DNA from 2 places in the Paenibacillus sp. FSL R7-0340 genome. Region 1 is predicted to be linked to the other one. Evidence: riboswitches for the same ligand, from Rfam matches in the RefSeq annotation. Region 1 holds a riboswitch; the other holds the start of a gene.
The links. Region 1 has a riboswitch for S-adenosylmethionine ahead of metA (homoserine O-acetyltransferase MetA). Riboswitches for the same ligand answer to the same signal wherever they lie in the genome.
Positions count from the first base shown of each region.

Region 2: another riboswitch for S-adenosylmethionine. It lies ahead of MKX59_RS05870 (methionine ABC transporter ATP-binding protein); the one in region 1 lies ahead of metA (homoserine O-acetyltransferase MetA).

Region 1 covers NZ_JBBOBY010000001.1:4,557,380-4,567,341, reverse strand. The annotation lists gene MKX59_RS20360 (ROK family protein) at 1-165, shown strand, start outside; gene MKX59_RS20355 (HRDC domain-containing protein) at 332-1,339, shown strand; gene corA (magnesium/cobalt transporter CorA) at 1,501-2,436, opposite strand; SAM riboswitch class I at 2,988-3,113, shown strand; gene metA (homoserine O-acetyltransferase MetA) at 3,232-4,149, shown strand; gene MKX59_RS20340 (PLP-dependent transferase) at 4,274-5,458, shown strand; gene MKX59_RS20335 (aminotransferase class V-fold PLP-dependent enzyme) at 5,455-6,633, shown strand; gene mqnC (cyclic dehypoxanthinyl futalosine synthase) at 7,067-8,200, shown strand; gene MKX59_RS20325 (YitT family protein) at 8,297-9,172, opposite strand; gene MKX59_RS20320 (cation:proton antiporter) at 9,245-9,962, opposite strand, start outside.
Region 2 covers NZ_JBBOBY010000001.1:1,309,462-1,319,423, reverse strand. The annotation lists gene MKX59_RS05880 (MetQ/NlpA family ABC transporter substrate-binding protein) at 1-492, opposite strand, end outside; gene MKX59_RS05875 (methionine ABC transporter permease) at 567-1,235, opposite strand; gene MKX59_RS05870 (methionine ABC transporter ATP-binding protein) at 1,232-2,254, opposite strand; SAM riboswitch class I at 2,391-2,530, opposite strand; gene MKX59_RS05865 (Cthe_2314 family HEPN domain-containing protein) at 2,657-3,382, opposite strand; gene MKX59_RS05860 (UbiD family decarboxylase) at 3,434-5,200, opposite strand; gene MKX59_RS05855 (COX15/CtaA family protein) at 5,330-6,262, opposite strand; gene MKX59_RS05850 (thioredoxin family protein) at 6,436-6,780, opposite strand; gene MKX59_RS05845 (DUF2515 family protein) at 7,018-8,307, shown strand; gene MKX59_RS05840 (putative polysaccharide biosynthesis protein) at 8,325-9,959, opposite strand.

The DNA of each region.
Region 1 (9,962 bases):
CTGTTCCCGCTCATTCGTACCAAGCTTCAAGAACTTTTGAACGGATACGTACAGCATTCGAGTCTGGCAACAGATATTGAGCAATATATCGTATCTCCGGGATTGGGTGACAATGCTGGATTGTGCGGTGCTCTGGCATTGGCAAAGGAAAAGCTGAATCATTAGAATTTATGGTTGACGGCACTCCAAGGTACGGTTATTATATAGGCAACAGTATAGTACGGCTCAAAAAGGGAAGCACCTTTCTTGCGAATACGCAGGATGGGTGCTTTTTTTTGCGTTTTTGTGTTGTGCGGGACTGTCTTTCAACGATATGAGGGAGGAAGAAATCATGGATATTGTATTTTTAAATCGCTTGTCCAAACGAAATGAACAGGGCTATGAGGACTTTGCTCAGGTATGGATTGGGCAGCATGAAGGGGGATGGAGTGCAGGCTGGAGCACACAGCATGTCCCGGATGAAAGTATAGACGACCTTTGGTATGAGGGCAGCTTGTGGCAGGAATTACTACATGTATACCGTCATGAGCTGGCGCTCAAAATGGCTGAGGGCTATAGGCCCTTAATCCATGGCGTATTTCATGAGCAAGAAGGATCATCAGGACGAGGACAAACGCTGCAAAAGCTGTATTGCTACAGTGATTTGTTTCCACGTGATGAAGTGTATGAGCAGTTGACGATGTGGAGACGGCAAAAGGCAGCAACGGAACGAAAAGCACCTTATTTTATCGCTACGAATCGGCTGCTTCGACTCATTAGCGTCTATCTTCCCCATACCGAAGAAGAACTGTTGGAACTGCCTGGTATCGGGCAGGGTAAAGTGTCGCAATATGGGACGGAGCTATTGGCTATTACGACACAAAATGACCGGACCACACCATTTCCGTTAAACTGGGTAACAGAGACGCTGGAAGAAGAAGTTTTTTTGTCATGGCTATACAAGCAAAAAGAGAACCAGTACAGGCAGGAGCTGAACAAATTCAGCCTAACTAGAACGATTATCGAAGGCATTTCGGACGGTCTTTCACTGGAGCATATCGGAATGAAGACAGGTTTGCATCGTAGAGAGATGATTGAAGCTGTGGAGCATTTGGACAGGGATGGCATTGATATGGAGAAGCTGATCCGCAAGGAGTTGGTGAATGTATCTGAGGAGGAGCAGGCAGCCATCTGGTCTGCTTATGAAGAGTTGGGGGATACGCTGCTCAAGCCCGTCATGCTGAAAGTGTATGGGGAAGAAAAGGCAACCGAAACAGGACTGGATCAAATTTACGAGCGTCTGCGTCTGATCCGTATACGGTTTCGTCATCAGCAGGTACCCGACCGACATGTTGGATAATATAGAACTGATTGAATAAAGCTAAAGTATTAAAGTACATTCAGGGTTCAACATACTAAAAAGCAGCAGCGAGTTCCACACAGGACACGGCTGCTGCTTTTTATGACCAAGCTGAAAATCGAAAAAAGTATCCAACTCGGTACTTTTCCCCCCTGTTCTTTTTAAACCCAGTCTTTCTTGCGGAAAATACAGAACATACTGACACCTAATGCCACCATAATACCAATGACGACAAAATAGCCATAACGTGTATGAAGCTCAGGCATATTATCGAAGTTCATCCCATATATTCCGGTAATGACTGTCAATGGCATAAATACGGTCGTAATTGCCGTAAACACACGCATAATTTCATTGGCACGGTTGGCGATACTGGATTGATAAGCTTCTCGAAGGTTACCCATCAAGTCGCGGTAAGTTTCAAAAGTCTCCGAAATTTTCACAGCATTTTCATAAATGTCGCTGAAATATTTTTGCAATTGATCGTCGATGAGCCGCAAATCCCGTTTGTTCAGGGTATTGATGACTTCTTTTTGTGGACCCAGCACTTTTTTCAGCCACAGAATCTCACTTCGTAAGCCGATGATTTCGTTCAAATGCGACTTTTTCGTATGCATTAGAATATCTTCTTCCAGCTTCTCAATGCGGACCTCAATCCGGTCACCAACCAGAAAATAGTTGTCAACAATCAAGTCGACCAACAGATACATAAAACGGTCAGGCTGGCTGACTTCTTGCTCCCACAGCATAGGCTTGAGGGTACGAAGCTCATTTATTTTCTGCTTGGTCACCGTAATGATAAAATGGCGGCCGAGAAAAATGTTCAAAGCTCGCAAAAATATTTCTTCATCATCAAAACGAATGCTATTTACAACGATAAAATAATGGCTTTCATAAATTTCAATCTTCGGACGCTGTTCTTCTTCACTCAAACAGTCTTCTACTGCAAGATCATGCATGGAAAATAAAGGCTGGAGCACTGTCAAATCATCGACATCGGCATCAATCCAATAAAAACCTTCTGCCGGTGCAGTAAGCGCCATTTCAATTTCTTCGACAGGGGTAAAAACCCCGTTGTTGACCAAACGGATTTTCATATATGTCACTCCTTATGCTCCGTCGTAACGGAAATACGTTTACCTTAAGCATAAGGAATGGACTCAGTTAGCCAGTTAGCCGGTGCGGGTAAGCGTGCACTCCCATCAAAAGCCGGAGGCTTTTGGAGCATGCAGAGCCTGGCGTCCCGTCTTTCGGCAAGCTGAAGTCATTCCTATGCTGTTGTTCAGGGATCGCCGCCTATTCGGACTCGGGTCGCCTTCCATTCCGGATTCACCTCTCAAATGTTCTTTTTTAGATTGCCACAGTATCGCAGGAAACACTCAAATCTGCACTACTACTCCATATTTCTGCCTAATAGCACTTGTATAGTATAACGCTCGGCCTACGGCCTTTCAAGCGCAAAATCATGGGCTAAATCAACAGTAGTGGCAAGAGCTTCAACGATAGGAGGGATATGATTTAACCTATGGAAAAGGTAGACAAAATGTGAATGCAGGGTACAAATTTAAAAGTCCCATCTTGACGAAGCCCAGCCGATGCATTAAAGTGAACAACAAGAACTTTGTGAACCTAAAATGAATATAGCGAAATCTTATCAAGAGCAGGTGGAGGGACTAGCCCGATGATACCCGGCAACCGGCGATTTTAATCGCACGGTGCTAATTCTTGCAGGACGCGCGCTTTGTACAAAGAGCGTTGCCCTGACAGATGAGAGAGGCGCATATGGATACAAATATGACCTTTCTCTAACCTGAGAAAGGTCTTTTTATTATATGCCCGGCATCTCAACAAGACGATTTTCGCAAAACTTACCGAACAAGGAGTGAGTTTACATGCCGATTAAAATCCCAGACACGCTACCTGCCAAGGAAGTGCTGGAGGGCGAAAATATTTTCGTAATGGATGAAAGCTTGGCTTATCATCAGGATATTCGTCCGTTGCGTATCGCCATTTTGAATTTAATGCCTACAAAGGAGACGACGGAAACCCAACTGTTGCGCTTGGTCGGCAATACGCCGCTGCAAGTGGATGTCACGCTGGTGCACATGAAGTCTCATGTATCCAAAAATACATCGCAAGAATATTTGAACATGTTCTATAAAACGTTTGACGAGATCAAGAACAGTCGTTTTGACGGCATGGTCATTACAGGAGCCCCGGTTGAACAGCTTGAGTTTGAGGATGTTAACTACTGGGAGGAGATCCAGCAAATCTTTGAATGGACGAAAACGAATGTAACTTCGACCATGCATATCTGTTGGGCCTCACAGGCAGGCTTATACCATCATTTCGATGTCCCTAAATACGGGCTCGACTACAAATGCTTTGGCGTATTTCCACACACCGTGATTAAACCTAAAGTAAAATTGCTACGCGGCTTTGATGAATTGTTTTATGCTCCTCACTCCAGACATACGGAGGTTCGGCGGGAAGATATTGATCATATTACCGAATTAGAAGTTTTATCCGAATCCGAGGAGGCTGGAGTGTACCTCGTAGCCACGCTTGACGGTAAACAAATTTTTGTAACTGGGCATTCTGAATATGACCCGCTTTCCCTGAAATGGGAATACGACCGCGATGTGGGCAAAGGAATGGATGTTGAAGTCCCCAAAAATTATTTCCCTAATGATGATCCCAAGCGCACACCACCCTCAATCTGGCGGGCACACGCCAATTTATTATTCTCGAATTGGCTGAACTATTATGTATACCAAGAAACACCTTACGATATCGGGCCCCAGATTTAAAAAGGGGCTTGTAGTTTACCCTTGTACAGTACCACCTTGCAGTAGCGCAGCAGTATAGTCTTTGACATCCATTTTTGCAGGATATGTTATAGCACCCACTATGGAAGTTAACAGGAGGATTCATATGAGTGAGAAACAGTGGAAAATCGAAAGCAGATTGGCACAAATCGGTTCAGTAGAGGAGCCAGTAACCGGGGCTGTTAATTACCCGATTTACCAATCTACGGCGTTCCGCCATCCCCGTCTAGGTCAAAGCACAGGATTTGATTACATTCGGACGATCAATCCTACGCGAAAGGTACTGGAAGAGGCTTCTGCTGCACTTGAATCGGGTGATGCAGGTTTTGCATGTAGCTCAGGTATGGCGGCGCTGCAAACGGTATTTGCATTGTTTGGACAGGGAGATCACCTCATTGTATCGCTGGATCTGTATGGCGGGACATATCGCTTGCTGGAGCGTATTTTATCTAAATTTGGTGTAACAGCAAGTTATGTGGATACGAACGATCTTGAAGCACTCGAACAGTCATGTCGACCGAATACCAAAGCTGTATTCATAGAAACACCTACAAATCCGTTAATGATGATCACTGATATTCGAGCGGTTGCCGAGTGGGCATCACAACATCAGTTGCTTACCATTGTAGATAATACGCTGCTAACCCCATATTTCCAGCGGCCATTGGAGCTGGGCGCGGATATTGTGGTACATAGCGCAACCAAATATTTGGGCGGACACAACGATGTGCTGGCAGGGTTGATCGTAACCAAAGGCAAAGAGCTATCAGCTGAAATTTCCTTCCTGCACAATTCCATAGGGGCCGTGCTTTCCCCGAGCGACTGCTATCAGTTGATGAAGGGGATGAAGACGTTAGCGCTGCGTATGGACCGACATCAGCATAATGCAACAGTGCTATCTAACTATTTACTGACGCATCCGGCGGTGGCGGAAGTATTTTATCCAGCTCTCGAAGGCCACCCAGGTCGTGAGATTCAAAATAAACAATCCAGCGGAAATACGGGTATCTTCTCCTTTAAAGTAAAGGATGCTCGTTATGTGGAGCCTTTGCTTCGTCACATTAAGCTCATTGCGTTTGCGGAAAGTCTCGGCGGTGTGGAATCGCTAATGACCTATCCCGCTGTGCAGACACATGCGGACATACCAGCAGAAATTCGGGATGCAGTCGGGGTAGATGACAGGCTGTTGCGTTTCTCCGTCGGCATTGAGCATACAGACGACCTAATTGAAGATTTGCGTTCGGCGCTGGAAGCGGCACGTCAAGAAGTAGAAGGAGGGGAGCAGCAATGATAGAGGATGCGAGAAGGATCGGCCAGGATCTGGACAAAGAGCGGAAGTTCGCTACCAAGCTGCTGCATTTCGGCTCTGAAATTGACAGTGTTACGGGGGCTTCGAGCGTCCCGATCTATCAAGCTTCTACCTTTCACCATCATGATATTTTTAATCCTCCACAGCATGACTATAGCCGTTCAGGTAATCCGACACGACAAGCTTTGGAGGATTATATCGCCTTATTAGAAGGCGGAGCTAGCGGTTTTGCCTTTGCATCAGGTATGGCGGCCATCTCTACTACATTTATGCTCTTGTCTGCTGGAGATCATGTCATTGTTTCCGAGGACGTATATGGAGGAACATATCGACTGCTGACCTCCATTTTGAAACGGATGAATATCGAAACGACCTTCGTTGACATGACGGACCTCAACCATGTGAAAGAGGCGTTGCAGGAGAATACAAGGGCTGTATATATGGAAACCCCGTCCAATCCGACACTCAAAATTACCGATGTAGCAGGAATAACCTCTTGGGCACAGGATAACGGACTTTTGACGTTATTGGATAATACTTTTATGACACCTTATTATCAACGTCCGATTGAGCAGGGTGTCGATATTGTATTGCACAGTGCGACCAAGTTTCTGGGCGGACACAGCGATGTGCTGGCAGGACTTGCAGTAGCACGTACCGAATCGCTGGGGAGACAAATCAAGCAGCTCCAAAATGGACTGGGTACCGTGCTGGCTCCGCAGGAGTCATGGTTGCTCATGCGCGGTATGAAGACACTGGAGGCTCGTATGGCTCACAGCGAAAAGAGTGCAGCAAAGCTCGCCAATTGGCTGAACGAGCGCAACGACATTGAGGCGGTGTACTACCCGGGTCTGGAGAATCATCCAGGACGTGAAGTTCATGAGCGTCAATCCAGCGGTTATGGTGCAGTGATATCGTTTGATGTGGGTTCTGGTGAGCGTGCAAAAGAAGTCCTCAGTCGCGTACGTATTCCAATTGTAGCGGTGAGTCTGGGAGCTGTGGAAAGCATCTTGTCGTATCCGGCGATGATGTCACACGCGGCTATGCCCCATAGTGTACGATTGGAGCGCGGGATTACGGACGGATTACTTCGTTTCTCCGTAGGTCTGGAGGATATTGACGACCTGATTAGTGATCTGGATGAGGCGCTGCGCTAGAGCGTTAGCACATCAGTAGTATCTTTGTCGTTTTCAGGCAGGGAGCAAATATGTACAGTACTAAACAGCAAGTTTCCATTCATTCAGGAGGCTTGCTGTTTTCTATAAGAATGACATGAAAGACAGTGTGAAAAAATGCACTTTTCAGTTCTGTTTTCCTATTTCTTGTCTATATGCAATGTTGAGATAAGCTTGGCAGTTGCCTGTTTTCCTAGGTGAAAAGCAGAAAGAAGCGGGAATAAGTATGGTTCCTTACCTAAAGATATGTTAGTATTATCATTAGGTTTTACTATGCTAAATAGCACAGACAACATACAAGGCCAGTCATGAACATACATTACGGCAGGGTTCGAACGCAGGTTTGTGAAAGCATTCTCGTTCATAAGTCCTGTCTTTCATTTCGTCGCCCTGTGACAGCGAAGGAGGATACACCATGAGTGTAATCGACCATATTTTAGATAAAGCCCTACGCGGCGAACGCCTGAATTTAGAGGATACCGTTGCTTTGTTCGAATCAGATGAGGTAGAAAAAATAGGTCATGCGGCGAATAAAGTTATGAATCGCATGCACCCCGATCCCATTAAAACCTTCGTCATCGGACGAAATATTAACTATACGAACGTATGTGACGTATATTGTCGCTTCTGCGCTTTTTACCGTAGACCGGGTTCTGATGAAGGTTATGTTTTGCCGGACGAGGTGATCTTTCAGAAGATCAAGGAAACGCAGGATGTAGGTGGCACCGAAATTCTAATGCAAGGCGGTGTGAATCCGAATCTGCCGTTCAGTTATTATACGGATTTGCTGAAAGCTATCAAGGAGCGTTTTCCCGATATTACGATGCACTCCTTCTCGCCAGCTGAAATTCACAAAATGAAGGAAAAATCCGGTCTATCCATGGAAGACACGATTCGAGCCATTCATGAAGCTGGATTGGATTCGCTTCCGGGTGGAGGCGGAGAAATTTTGGATGACCGCACACGCCGCAAAATTAGCCGTCTCAAAGGCTCTTGGCGTGATTGGATGGATGTGATGCAAACGGCTCACAAGGTTGGGATGAACACGACTGCTACGATGGTTATCGGCTTTGGTGAGTTGATGGAGGAGCGTGCGCTGCATTTGTTGCGTGTTCGTGATGCTCAGGACGAATGCATTGAAAACAAATATAATTCTGAAGGATTTTTGGCCTTTATTCCTTGGACCTTCCAGCCAGACAACACCAATCTGAAGAAGGAACGCCAGACGCCGGAGGAATATTTGAAGACCGTTGCGATCAGTCGTCTTGTATTGGATAACATCAAGCATATTCAGTCTTCATGGGTAACCATGGGACCTGAAATCGGTAAAAAATCGTTGTACTACGGTTGCGATGATTTTGGCAGCACCATGATTGAGGAAAACGTAGTTTCTGCTGCAGGCGCAACGTATAAGGTTAACATCGAATCCATTTTACAGTTGATCCGCGAGACGGGTCACGTTCCGGCACAGCGCAATACCCGTTATGATATTATTCGTACTTTTGACAGTGCCAGCAGTATTGAACATGATTTTATCATGCAAAATTAATATCCGTTAATATATTGTTAATTACAAAACGCTTATCCATCACTAATCTATGTACAAGGATTAGTGTAGATAAGCGTTTTTTGATGTGTTACTTTGCTAAGCTTTCCATCGTTTCATATACATGATCTCAGCCTGCGGGTCTGCCATTTGGATGACTGCCTTAAAGCGCTGCAAATCCAACAGATGAACGCTGTAAACGATGACCATTTGTTCTTTTTTATCCTCAGATTCGCTTTTAATCTTGCCCTCTATCTGGGCAGAGTCTACAACAGGCGTGCTGTGTATACGCAGCCTGCGATATATGGCATCTTCGATGGTTTGCTGTTTCTTGCTGACAACACAAACCATACGCGTCAGACCAGTAAACATCAGCCGGGTCGTTTCATAGGCGGCGAGGCAGGATAAGGCTGAATAGAGAGCTGGCTCCCAGCCTAGCACAAAGCCAGCCGTAATGAGCAGCAGACCATTACACAGCATAACAATCTGTATTAACGGAATCTTGCGATGTGTTAGCAATAATGTGGATGGACGGCCATCGTCTGACTCGTTAAGTCCTAGTGAATCGAGCAGACCACCGTGACGAGCTGCCAGCCCTGCGCCAAGCCCTATACAGATTCCGCCGCCCAAAGCGCATACGACCGGATGGCCACTCACTGCCGGAAAAGGCGAAAGAATAATGGCTGAGCCCGAAAAGGCGAACAAGCCGGGTAGTGCACGGAGCAACATGGGTTTGTGAGTAAACAGAGAATACAGCAGCATGAGTGGCAAGTTCAAAACGAATAGCAGTAACCCAAAATGCTCTTGTGTATAAAGCGACATGAGTCTAGAGATCCCCGTGACGCCTCCAGCGATCATATCATGCGGATGCAAAAACAATTCCAGACCGACGGATGCCGTAATTCCGCCAATCACCGTATAAAAGACAGGGAACCTGCTCGCATCTCCTGAAGCGGGCTTGACAAGCCGCCTCATAGAGTTTCGGCATGTTTTACAGCGTGCGGCATAGCCTTCCCTCCTATGGATTGTCGTATCCAGCTTTTACAATTACGCCGATTTACTTTCTTCCTTTCGTAGGCGGGGGTCCTTGAACTTAAATATTTTGTTTAACATATTAAAAATAGGTTTTGACTGCTTTGTCAGAAGTGGTCCAAGAATCGCCAGTATGAGTACATAGATGGCTGCAAAGGGTTGAACAATATCAAGCAAACCGCCTTCTTTACCCAAGTTGGCCATGATAATCGAAAATTCACCCCGTGCCACAATGGTCAGGCCGATATTTGCTGACGCTTTGGGAGATAAGGAGGCCGTACGCCCAGCCAGCATTCCTGCCCAAATGTTACCAAACAACGTGAGGACGACTGCTGCCAGTGCAAGCCATATCGCGTTTCCTCCCAGGGACAGTGGATCAATGGATAATCCAAAGCTGAAGAAAAACAGGGCGCCAAAGAAATCGCGGAAAGGAACAATTAAATGCTCGATACGTTTGGCATGTTCCGTTTCGGCCAGTACCAGACCGACTAACAGGGCGCCGATAGCTTCCGCCACATGAATCGTTTCCGAAAAACCAGCCACCAGAAACAGAGAGCCGAAAACAACAAGTCCGAATACCTCATTGGAGCGAATACGGAGAATCCGATTTAACAGAGGGACGGCCTTACGGCCGATAATAATGACTGCAAGCATAAAGCCTAGCGCGATTAGCGCTGATAGCAGCACACCACCGAGCGAGGATGAATCGCTAAGAACCAATCCGGAGAGGATG
Region 2 (9,962 bases), 3.2 Mb from region 1:
ACCTTGCTTGGATAACAGCAGCAAAGCACGGCCTCCGTTTGTCGCATCGTTCGGAATGGCTACAGTTGCGCCATCTGGGATTTCATCAAGCTTTTTATATTTTTGGGAGTAGATACCGAATGGCTCCAAATGAACTGCGCCCACAGAAACCAGATCCATTTTGCGCTCTTTGTTCATCACATCCAAGTAAGGTACATGTTGAAAGAAGTTAGCATCCAGTTGCTTGTCAAACAATTGTACGTTCGGCTGTACATAGTCGTTAAACTGAACGACTTGGAGACGAACCCCTTCTTTTTCCAACTGAGGCTTGATCGCTTCCAAAATTTCCGCATGCGGCACAGGAGAAGCTCCAATTTTCAGCTCCACTTCACGTGGTGATCCGCCTGTATTTTCGGTCGCATTGTTTGTATCCGATGTTGTGCTCTTTGTACCGCAAGCCGCCAGCACCGCAATTAATGTCAAGCTTAGTACAGCCAATACCCATTTCTTCATGTTATTACCCCTCCAATAATTTGTAATATTCAGGATCAGACGTCCTGATCAATAAGGATATCTATATGTTTTCCCTATTTTCGAGTATAATGCCGCACGAGACGATCCCCCGCCATTTGCAGCAATTGTACCAATACGACCATCAGCACGACCGCAACGATCATGACAGCCGTTTCATAACGATAATAGCCGTAGTTGATAGCCAGTGTACCCAGTCCACCGCCCCCGATCATCCCGGACATTGCCGTGTAGGATACGAGTGTAACGACGGTAATGGTTAATGCAGCGAGCAGACCCGGAAGTGCCTCACGTAACAGCACACGCCGGATAATTTGTCCTGTCGAGGCACCCATCGCTTGTGCGGCTTCAATGACGCCCTTGTCCACTTCACGCAGAGACGTTTCGACAAGACGTGCGAAGAATGGGGCAGCCCCAATAACCAATGGTGGAATGGTTCCCAACACCCCGGTCGAGGTACCTACCAGCGATCGTGTAAAAGGAATAAGTGCAACGATCAAAATGATAAATGGTACGGAACGTAAAATGTTAACGATGAATGATAATACAATGTATATCACCTTCATCAGAGTTAACGAGGAGCGACTCGCCAGAAACAATAATATGCCAAGCGGCAAACCAATAATGAGGGTGAACAATGCGGATGCTCCGAGCATCTGAAGGGTTTCCAGAGTAGAATTTCCTAGCTCTTCCCAACTCACTTGTGAAAAATCAAGTTCGCTCATTGTCCGATCACCTCCACATCAAGTCCTTGCCCAGACACTTCGCGCAGCGTTTGCTCTATATCCTCATGGTTTCCTTCAAAACGAACGATCAGCTGTCCATAGGGTACATTTTTAATCGTAGATATGGTTCCCTGCAAGATCGCAAAATCAACACCAGTGCTTCGAGCCGTACGCGACAGAATCGCATCATATGTTTTACTGCCCAAGAAGGAGATACGCACCACCTGCGCCGACTCACCGCCACCTGCTGCCGCAATCGCTGCTTGCAACTCCTCGGGATGTTCTGACTCCCGTTGGATAAAGTCCTTGGTTACCTGGTGCTGTGGCTTCAAAAATACTTCCGCCACTGGGCCTTGCTCCACGATGTCGCCCTGATGAATGACGCCAACTCGATCACAAATGCTTTGAATGACATGCATTTCATGTGTAATCAGCACGATGGTTAAATTAAAGCGCTGATTAATATCCAACAGCAATTTCAGGATAGACCCCGTCGTTTGCGGATCAAGCGCAGAAGTCGCTTCGTCACACAGCAATACATGAGGATCACTAGCCAGCGCCCGCGCAATTCCTACCCGCTGCTTCTGTCCACCTGAGAGCTGTGACGGATACTTTCCACTGTGTTCTTCCAGACCCACCAGTTCCAGCAGCTCACGAACCTTCATGTCCAGCTTTTCCCTGGGAGTGTTTACCAACCGCAAAGGAAATGCAATATTGTCATACACCGTTGCCGAAGATAACAAATTAAAATGCTGAAAAATCATTCCGATTTTTCGACGTTGCTTCTGTAACTGGGATTGACTCACAGTAGCGAGGTTTACCCCGTCTACCCATACTTCACCTGAAGTAGGGCGTTCCAATAAATTAATACAGCGGATCAATGTACTTTTCCCCGCCCCGGAGTGACCAATCACTCCGAATATTTCTCCACGCTTTATAGAAAGATTCAACCCAGATAGCGCATTAACGCGTCGGTTGCCTTTGCCATAATGCTTGGTTAACTGCTTAAGCTCTATCAACGTGCTGCGACCCCCTTCACTTCTTCCTTACCCTTTTAACCAGTTGTCATCTCTCAGAATTGTATAAAATCGCTATTTATTTATACAAAAAAGAGCCCCTTTCACAGAATGAAAAGGGCCCCACCTTGCGAACCTTTTCTCATCTGCCAAAATCGCTATAACTCTAGCGGTTTTGTAGGAATTAGCACCATCATGTTCCCTCCCAGTGTATTACACCGGGAAAGAACGGGTTGCCGGGCTTCATCGGGCCAGTCCCTCCACCTCTCTGGATAAGAAAAATATGTTAAACTCCAGCTTTAGCTGTCCGTTAAGTTTATATAAAAAAAACATAATTCAAGCATTTTTCTGAAACTAGGTTTCAGTATAGATAGTTTACATTGCTTTGTCAAAGGATATTTTCTATCATATTTTTGGGCGTACTGCCCGGTTCTCCCATTGTTTCGCAGTATGAGTAAAGGCGTTTGACAGCGACCGACATACCATTTCCAAGCCCTGCTGCAAATCTTCCAAATGGTGATCAAGGTCCTCCAGTTGGATTTTTCCATACAAAGCTCGGTGTCGTTGCCAGAGATCATCCTGCATTTCCGTATTCATATAGTGTATCTCCGTATTCCGACGCTTACGCAGCCGATTGATGGCATCGTTGTAAGTATCCTTGATATCAATTAAATTATCGGTCAATACAGGATGCATTTTGAGATACTTGAGCTGCCGCAACACGGTAAAATACGAATAGTGCGCCTTATACTGCCCTGTTTTTAAATCATACAGATCATTTAGCCAGTTACCCAGCTTATCCAAAATAGAGAAAACCCGAACAAACCCATCTTTATAAAAGAAAACATATAACGCATAATCGGATTTTTCATCCTCACTCATATCTTCAGCATATCCGGCTTTCACTTTCATACGGAAAAAGGCGGAAGCATGATGGCTCTGCTCCAGTTCATCCAGAGATGACATTAGACCGCGTGTTAAAATATCCGCCTTCCGAAAATCGTGGGTCGGATCTCCACCAGCCTGAATTTGCCGCTCCAGCAGGTTCAACATAGCTGACATGCTATTCATGGCATCTAGCAGGATGCCTTTGTTCACACGTGGTGGCTCACCCAGTAGCTTGCGTATCATGCTTACGCCTCCTTATAAATGTAAAATCCGGCTGTAGGTTTAATTAGGGCGTCAAGCGAAATAACTCGTCCATCGTTGATCTACAAGCTTAACAATATCCTCACGCGGTAACACCTCGTCTGGATACCCCGGCTTCATACGCGCATCCACTACAATCGGCAGCTTATAGTTCAGATGATGCAAACGCACTTCGCTGTCTGCGTACATATCTGTAGCCGGGTTAAAGCGTGTGAATACCGTCCACAGGAACGAGGCTTGAGAGCGAACGACTTCTTTGGCATCGTCTACAATGAAGACGAGCGGCCACTCTTGCTCACCCGCTGCTAATCGCTCCAAAACACGTGCCGCCAGCTCAGGCTCCTGCTCAAAGGACGCACCCGATACGACGAGGCAACCTCCGCAATAGGGCTCAATTTCACGAATTCCCGGCAGATCGCCTCCCTCATAAGCACGAGGCAATTCACGTACAGGCTCACCTATCCCCATCAGGATGGCCTTACTGCCATGATTCAGCTTGCGGCCTGTGTAATCGAGTGTATCGTGTGACGTGTGATTGAAAATAAATAAATCCCTTGCTGGATTAAATCGCTCCAGAATGGTTTCCAGCAGCAGGTTAAAGTCAGATAAATCAATTACTCGATCCGTCAGCATCAGGAACTTTGTCAACGATAATTGACCTTGACCCAAAATAGTAAAACCGGATACAAGCGCTTCACGGGAGTAGCTTTCACGTACGACTGCCGCTGCCAGCGCATGTACGCCCGTTTCCGCATACGCCCACAGGGACTTGACGGAAGGCATCACAAGCGGATAGGCAGGCGACAGCAGACGTTGCAAAAACTCACCGAGATAGTAGTCTTCTTGCCGAGGCTTACCTACAATGGTTGCCGGATAAATGGCATCCTTGCGGTGATGCATATGTTTGACATGAAATACAGGGAAATCATGCTGTAATGAGTAATAGCCAAAATGATCACCAAACGGGCCTTCCGGACGGCGTTCATGAGGCGGTACATAACCGCTGATTGCAAATTCTGCTTCTGCTGGAATCCGGTGACCCCCGAGCGGGTCTTCTGTCATGGGCAGCTTGCCTCCCATAATAAGCGAAGCCAGCAACAGCTCAGGCAAGTTTTCCGGTGCTGGCGCAATGGCAGACGCAATCAGGGCAGGCGGGCCACCGATGATAATCGTCGTAGGCAATGGCTCATTACGCAGTTCCGCTTCATGATAATGAAAACCGCCGCCTTTATGAATTTGCCAGTGAATGCCCGTCGTCTGATCATCATAAATCTGAATGCGGTACATCCCCAAATTATGATCCTTGGGCTGACCTGGCTTCTCAGTATACACGAGTGGAAGCGTAATAAACGGCCCTCCATCCTCATGCCAACTGGTCACTTTAGGCAGTGGTGCCAGCGGAGCCTCTGTACGGCGAACTCCCAATACAGGGGCCTCGCTATGAGATACTGTTTTTAGCCCTACTTTTAGCATGTCCTTAATCAGGCCACGTTCATTCCACAATGCTTTGGGTGTAGGTGGAAACAATGTTTTGGTCGCTCCTACAATCGCATCCATCAGCTGCTCTGGTCGCGGGCCAAAAGCCATGTCCACACGGCGATTCGTGCCAAACAGATTACTGGCTACAGGAAACGGGGTTCCTTTTACATTCGTGAACAGCAGTGCCGGCCCTTCTTCCTCAATGACTCTTCGATGAATCTCAGCCAGCTCCAGGTAAGGATCGACAGGTGCCTCTATAATTTTAAGATGATTTTCTTTACGCAGCGCTTCAATAAATTGGCGCAAATTCTGGTAGATCAACTGGACGACTCCTCCTAAGCAAATCAAGCCCTCGAGAAACTCGCGGGCCTGGTTTGTTTCTTATATGCTATTATACGTGTTAAAACGCCTCTTGGGCAAAAATCCGCTTCACTACGATTCATGAAATGCTTAGGTACGTTGTGCTTGGGTCGAAACAAACTTGCGGTCCGGTGACAATTGCCATACACGGTAGCTCAGATAAGCCAAAATCGAGAACAACGATGCAATCACCAGCATATGTCCCAGCACGATAAACATGTAGATTTCAGGTTTGTTGACGTACAACAAGATAATTCCAATCACCACTTGAAGCAAGATTAACAAGACCGATACGACACCCAATATACGGATATCCCGGTGATTCGGGTGATAACGGTATGAGTAGTGACCCACAGCCAAGATAATGACGAACAGCAGACCAGCTGAAATCTGATGAAGCAGCAGTGGAGATATGAAGCCCCCAATATTTACAACCTTCTGGATGACCGAGTGACTAAGCAACGCCCCTGAATAGACAGCAATATAGGTATAGATCGTCGATAACCATATAAAGTTACGAAAGCCCCGACTGACAGGCCCAGGAATCAGACGCGGGGTGTGGCGTGAATCTGCATGCTCCTGCCAGGCCCCCAACGTCATCATAGTCGCACTGGCAAAGGCGATAAGCGCAAAGCCAAAATGCAGTCCCATGACTGCAGCCGATTGGGAGAAGACGACAGCCAACGCCCCCATTGCACCTTGTATGATGACAAACATGAGCGTGAGCAGCGAGAATAGCTGCAAATCCTTCCGATGCTTCATAAACAGCAAAAAGCCAACAAATGAGGCGATAGAAAGAATCCCGGCCATGGCACTGACGGAGCGATGAGAGAACTCAATAAGGGATGCGATCGTATGTGCCGGAACCAGCTTACCATTGCACAGCGGGAATTCCCGGCCACAGCCGAGACCAGAATCCGTTCGCGTCACGACACCTCCACCGAAGGTAGCCAAAAACATGACAATACATGTTACGAGTGCCAGCCATTTTAATATTCTGATTTTGTTATTCAAAGAATTCACCCGTATCCTTCCAAATATAATATTTATTCACTTTATATGTTGTGAAATGATCACTTAAAGTAATTATAACTGATATATCGTTCCTTGACATACGAGCTTTGTTGACAAAATGTGAACGTGTCCGTGAGAAAGCCGCCCCCTGAGAAGGAAGCGGCTTTCTGAATGTCTTGATGTTATTTTGCTAAGCTCGCGTGGACTTCAACAGCCCGATCCAAAAATTGCTCAATCTCTTCGCGGGATTTGCGCAGTCTGTTCACCAGACGTACCAGTTCTCGCCCTTCACTGTAAGCGATAAAGCTAGGAATCCCCAATACATTTTGCTCTTGACTGACGCTTTCGGCCTGTTCTACATCAATCTCAATTAATGTAAGCTTATCTGCATATTGTTCTTCCACATCAGGCATGAACGGATCGATGAAATGACAATCCTTACACCAGTCCGCCTTAAACACAGCCACCGTAACGCCCGGAGTGGATATTGCCTTATTAAAGTCTTCATGAGAGACGATTTTTTGCATGGATGATTCCTCCTTAAATTCTTTTTGTGCTGAAAAGATTGCACTTTCTATTGTAACGCCAAGTGAAGCTTTTGCACACTCCCCCATTCTACTCACATGCCGATTGGAAGCCCTCTCATTGAGGCATACTAAAGATATACTTAAGAATCCACATAAGCGTCGACATCCTAACAGCATACCCAACATACTTGGCAGGATACGGGGATGCTTGCAGTTGGAAAGGAGGTTAATTTAGTCATGTCTCTTACCGAATGGCTCCATACAGCATCTCGACAGCTACAAGGAGGGCTAAAGTTACTGGGTTCCGTTCCCCGTGTTGCAGAGGAAGCTTGGGAGGGCAAACGGGCGGCTTGGACCGAATCCCGCAAATTACGCTCCCCCTTGCGTGAACTAGCGTGGGATTATCATACGGCACAGGCCGCTATGAATGAAGCTGAAGCGATAATGCTGGTGAACGGACCCGCTACGCGTCCCTCTTCTCTGAATATGCCCTTATGCGAAACAGACTGTGAGCTACTGGAGAGGATCAAGAACGATACAGCACAGGAGAATCGCAGCAACGTTACCCGCACTGCCGCTTACCTTGAATGCTATCGTGGCTACCCGGAGTTACATTGGGCATTACTGGCCCACCTGGTTTCTCGTAATGGCGGCTATAATATGACCGATCTGAAAGGGGGACTGATTGGCAACCTGTTCGGCGAACAGGAAAAGGAATGGCTGTATCGGCTACTGGAGCGCTGTAACGCCCTTATTTTTCAAGACGCTTATCCGCAGTTGCAACTTTACATGCACAGCCGTCATTTGGGTCGGAGTTGCTTTCACTTGTTGCCTTATTTTCACGTTTCGCCATTCATGAAGCCCTTTTGGGAACGTTTCTGGGCTTGGCGGGATAGCTCTCTGTTGACTGTGGCGCTCATCATTAATGAACAAAACTATATTGAAGGACGTGTGGTAAAAGATCCGTATTTCCAAAAATTTGTGACACACAAGCCGGGCTTTTATTTGCATGACTGGCTCCAGCTAAATCAGGTTATATTTCCACTTGGACTGAACGGTGGACTTGCTGGACTAGTAATGGAGCGTTTCGGCCATTTGGACGAGCGGATCGGCTTTGGCAAAAGTCTCTATGCTATGCTCTTTGGCCATCAGCAGGTGCTGGACCAGGTATCCGCATTCGCTAACAGTGTGCCGCATACAGGTTCACGCAGCGACTATTGGCCCGGATTGTTCACACCGAATGAACAAAAAGCGCTGCACTCTCCAGATGAAAGTGCAACGCTTTTAGCACATGAATGGCTACCGCCAGGACAACGTCTGTACAGTCCGGAGCTGAACGCCGTCTGGTCCGATACAGCTTATGATCCAATCCCCCGGTATGACTGGTTTCAGGACGGCTCCACACTTGGACATCTCAGCGAACCAAGGCGACCGCTGTTATTTGCCATGCGCCATGAGCATCGTCATGGCATTCAAAAAACAGCAATGGCCCACGTTGCCCATAACAGCTTGCAACCTTTCCACTGAAAGACTGGAGGGCTCTTTTAGCCTCGTTGTCCTGTGGACTCACGCTGTAGACGCATTAACGGACGCAGTACCTTTTGCAACATACGCGGATAGTTGCCCAGCTCGTCCCTGCGCAATACGCGCAGTACAACCAGCAACAACAAGTAGCATACCAGTACAGCTGCCCCGGCAATGCAGCACGCGATCAAGAAGGCCACACGCGCAGGCATCAGATGCACCAGCAGAATACAGGCTTCATTTACACCGTATCCGATAGCTCCCGAGACGACGACTGCGGTTAAGAACCCTGCCCAGCGACGGCCCATGATGGAAAAGGAGACAATCCCTTTAAGCACACGCAAATTTAGCAATGTGATCACGAGGAAACATAATCCGGTTGCAGCAATGATCCCATAAATTCCAAGCCAACCAGCCAGCAGCCAGCTCGCTGCAAACTTGACGACGATACCGACCATGACATTAACCATTGAAATACGCGGCTTGCCCATACCGATCAGTATCGAATTAGAAGTCATCATCGTAATCTGGAATATCGTTCCGAGTGTCAGAACAGCAATGATACCACTGCCTCCAAGCGAGCTAAACAGTAAACCATTAATAGAATAGGCGGTTACACATAAAGCCAGCACAATCGGCATTCCAGTCAAAATAGAGATACGCAAAGCCAACGTCATCTGATTTTGTAAATGCTGCTCATCCTTACGGGCAAATGCCGCTGAAATGATCGGAATGAGCGATTGGCTGAGCGCAATGGCCAAAATCGGCGGAATTCCCGCCACACTCTGTGCCCGAGAGCCTAGATAACCCAACTGAGTAGTCGCCTGATCCAATCCCACTTGACCAGACAATAGTCTCACCACAATCGACGTATCAATAAAGTTGACCGCCGGAACCGTCAGAGACGACAATACAATGGGAATGGAAAGCTTGAAAATATCTTTGTAAATGCGCATCATCGGTAGCGCGGAGCTTTCCTCTTGGAATTGATCTTGACGATCCTGTCGATCCTGGCGACGCAATTTCACCGTGTAGTACAACATAACCGCTAGAGCGCCAAGACTTCCCATGACACCTCCAAAGGAAGCCCCAGCCGCAACCTCGCGATCTCCATAACCTAGCTTCAAAATAATAAAAGCGAGTACAATAGCGGTCGCTACCCGTGCAACCTGCTCCACAATTTGTGAAATACCGCCTGCGGTCATATTACCGCGCCCTTGGAAGTATCCACGCATCATGGCAATGGCAGGGAACAGCAGTAATGCTGGTGCCAAAGCCTGAATGGCCAAAGCGGATTGCGGAACCCCTGCTACATGCTCGGCAAAGTAAGGCGCTCCAAAATACAGCAGCGCTGTAATGATAATGCCTGCCGCGGCCGCGAATATCAAAGCCGCACGATACACACGTCGCGCTTCCGAAGGCCGATCCAGTGCATAACGTTCTGAAACCATTTTGCTCAACGTGCTTGGAATGCCGGCCGTAGCGACCGTGAGCAGCATCAAATAAGCGTTGTTCGCAATAGTAAACGAGGCGTTCCCGACGGAACCGAGCAGATGCTCCAATGGAACACGCTGTACCAGACCAAGTACTCTGGCCACCAAGGCGGCAGCGGCTAAAATAAGCGTACCTTTAAGGAATGTTTCTTTATTGGACAAAAT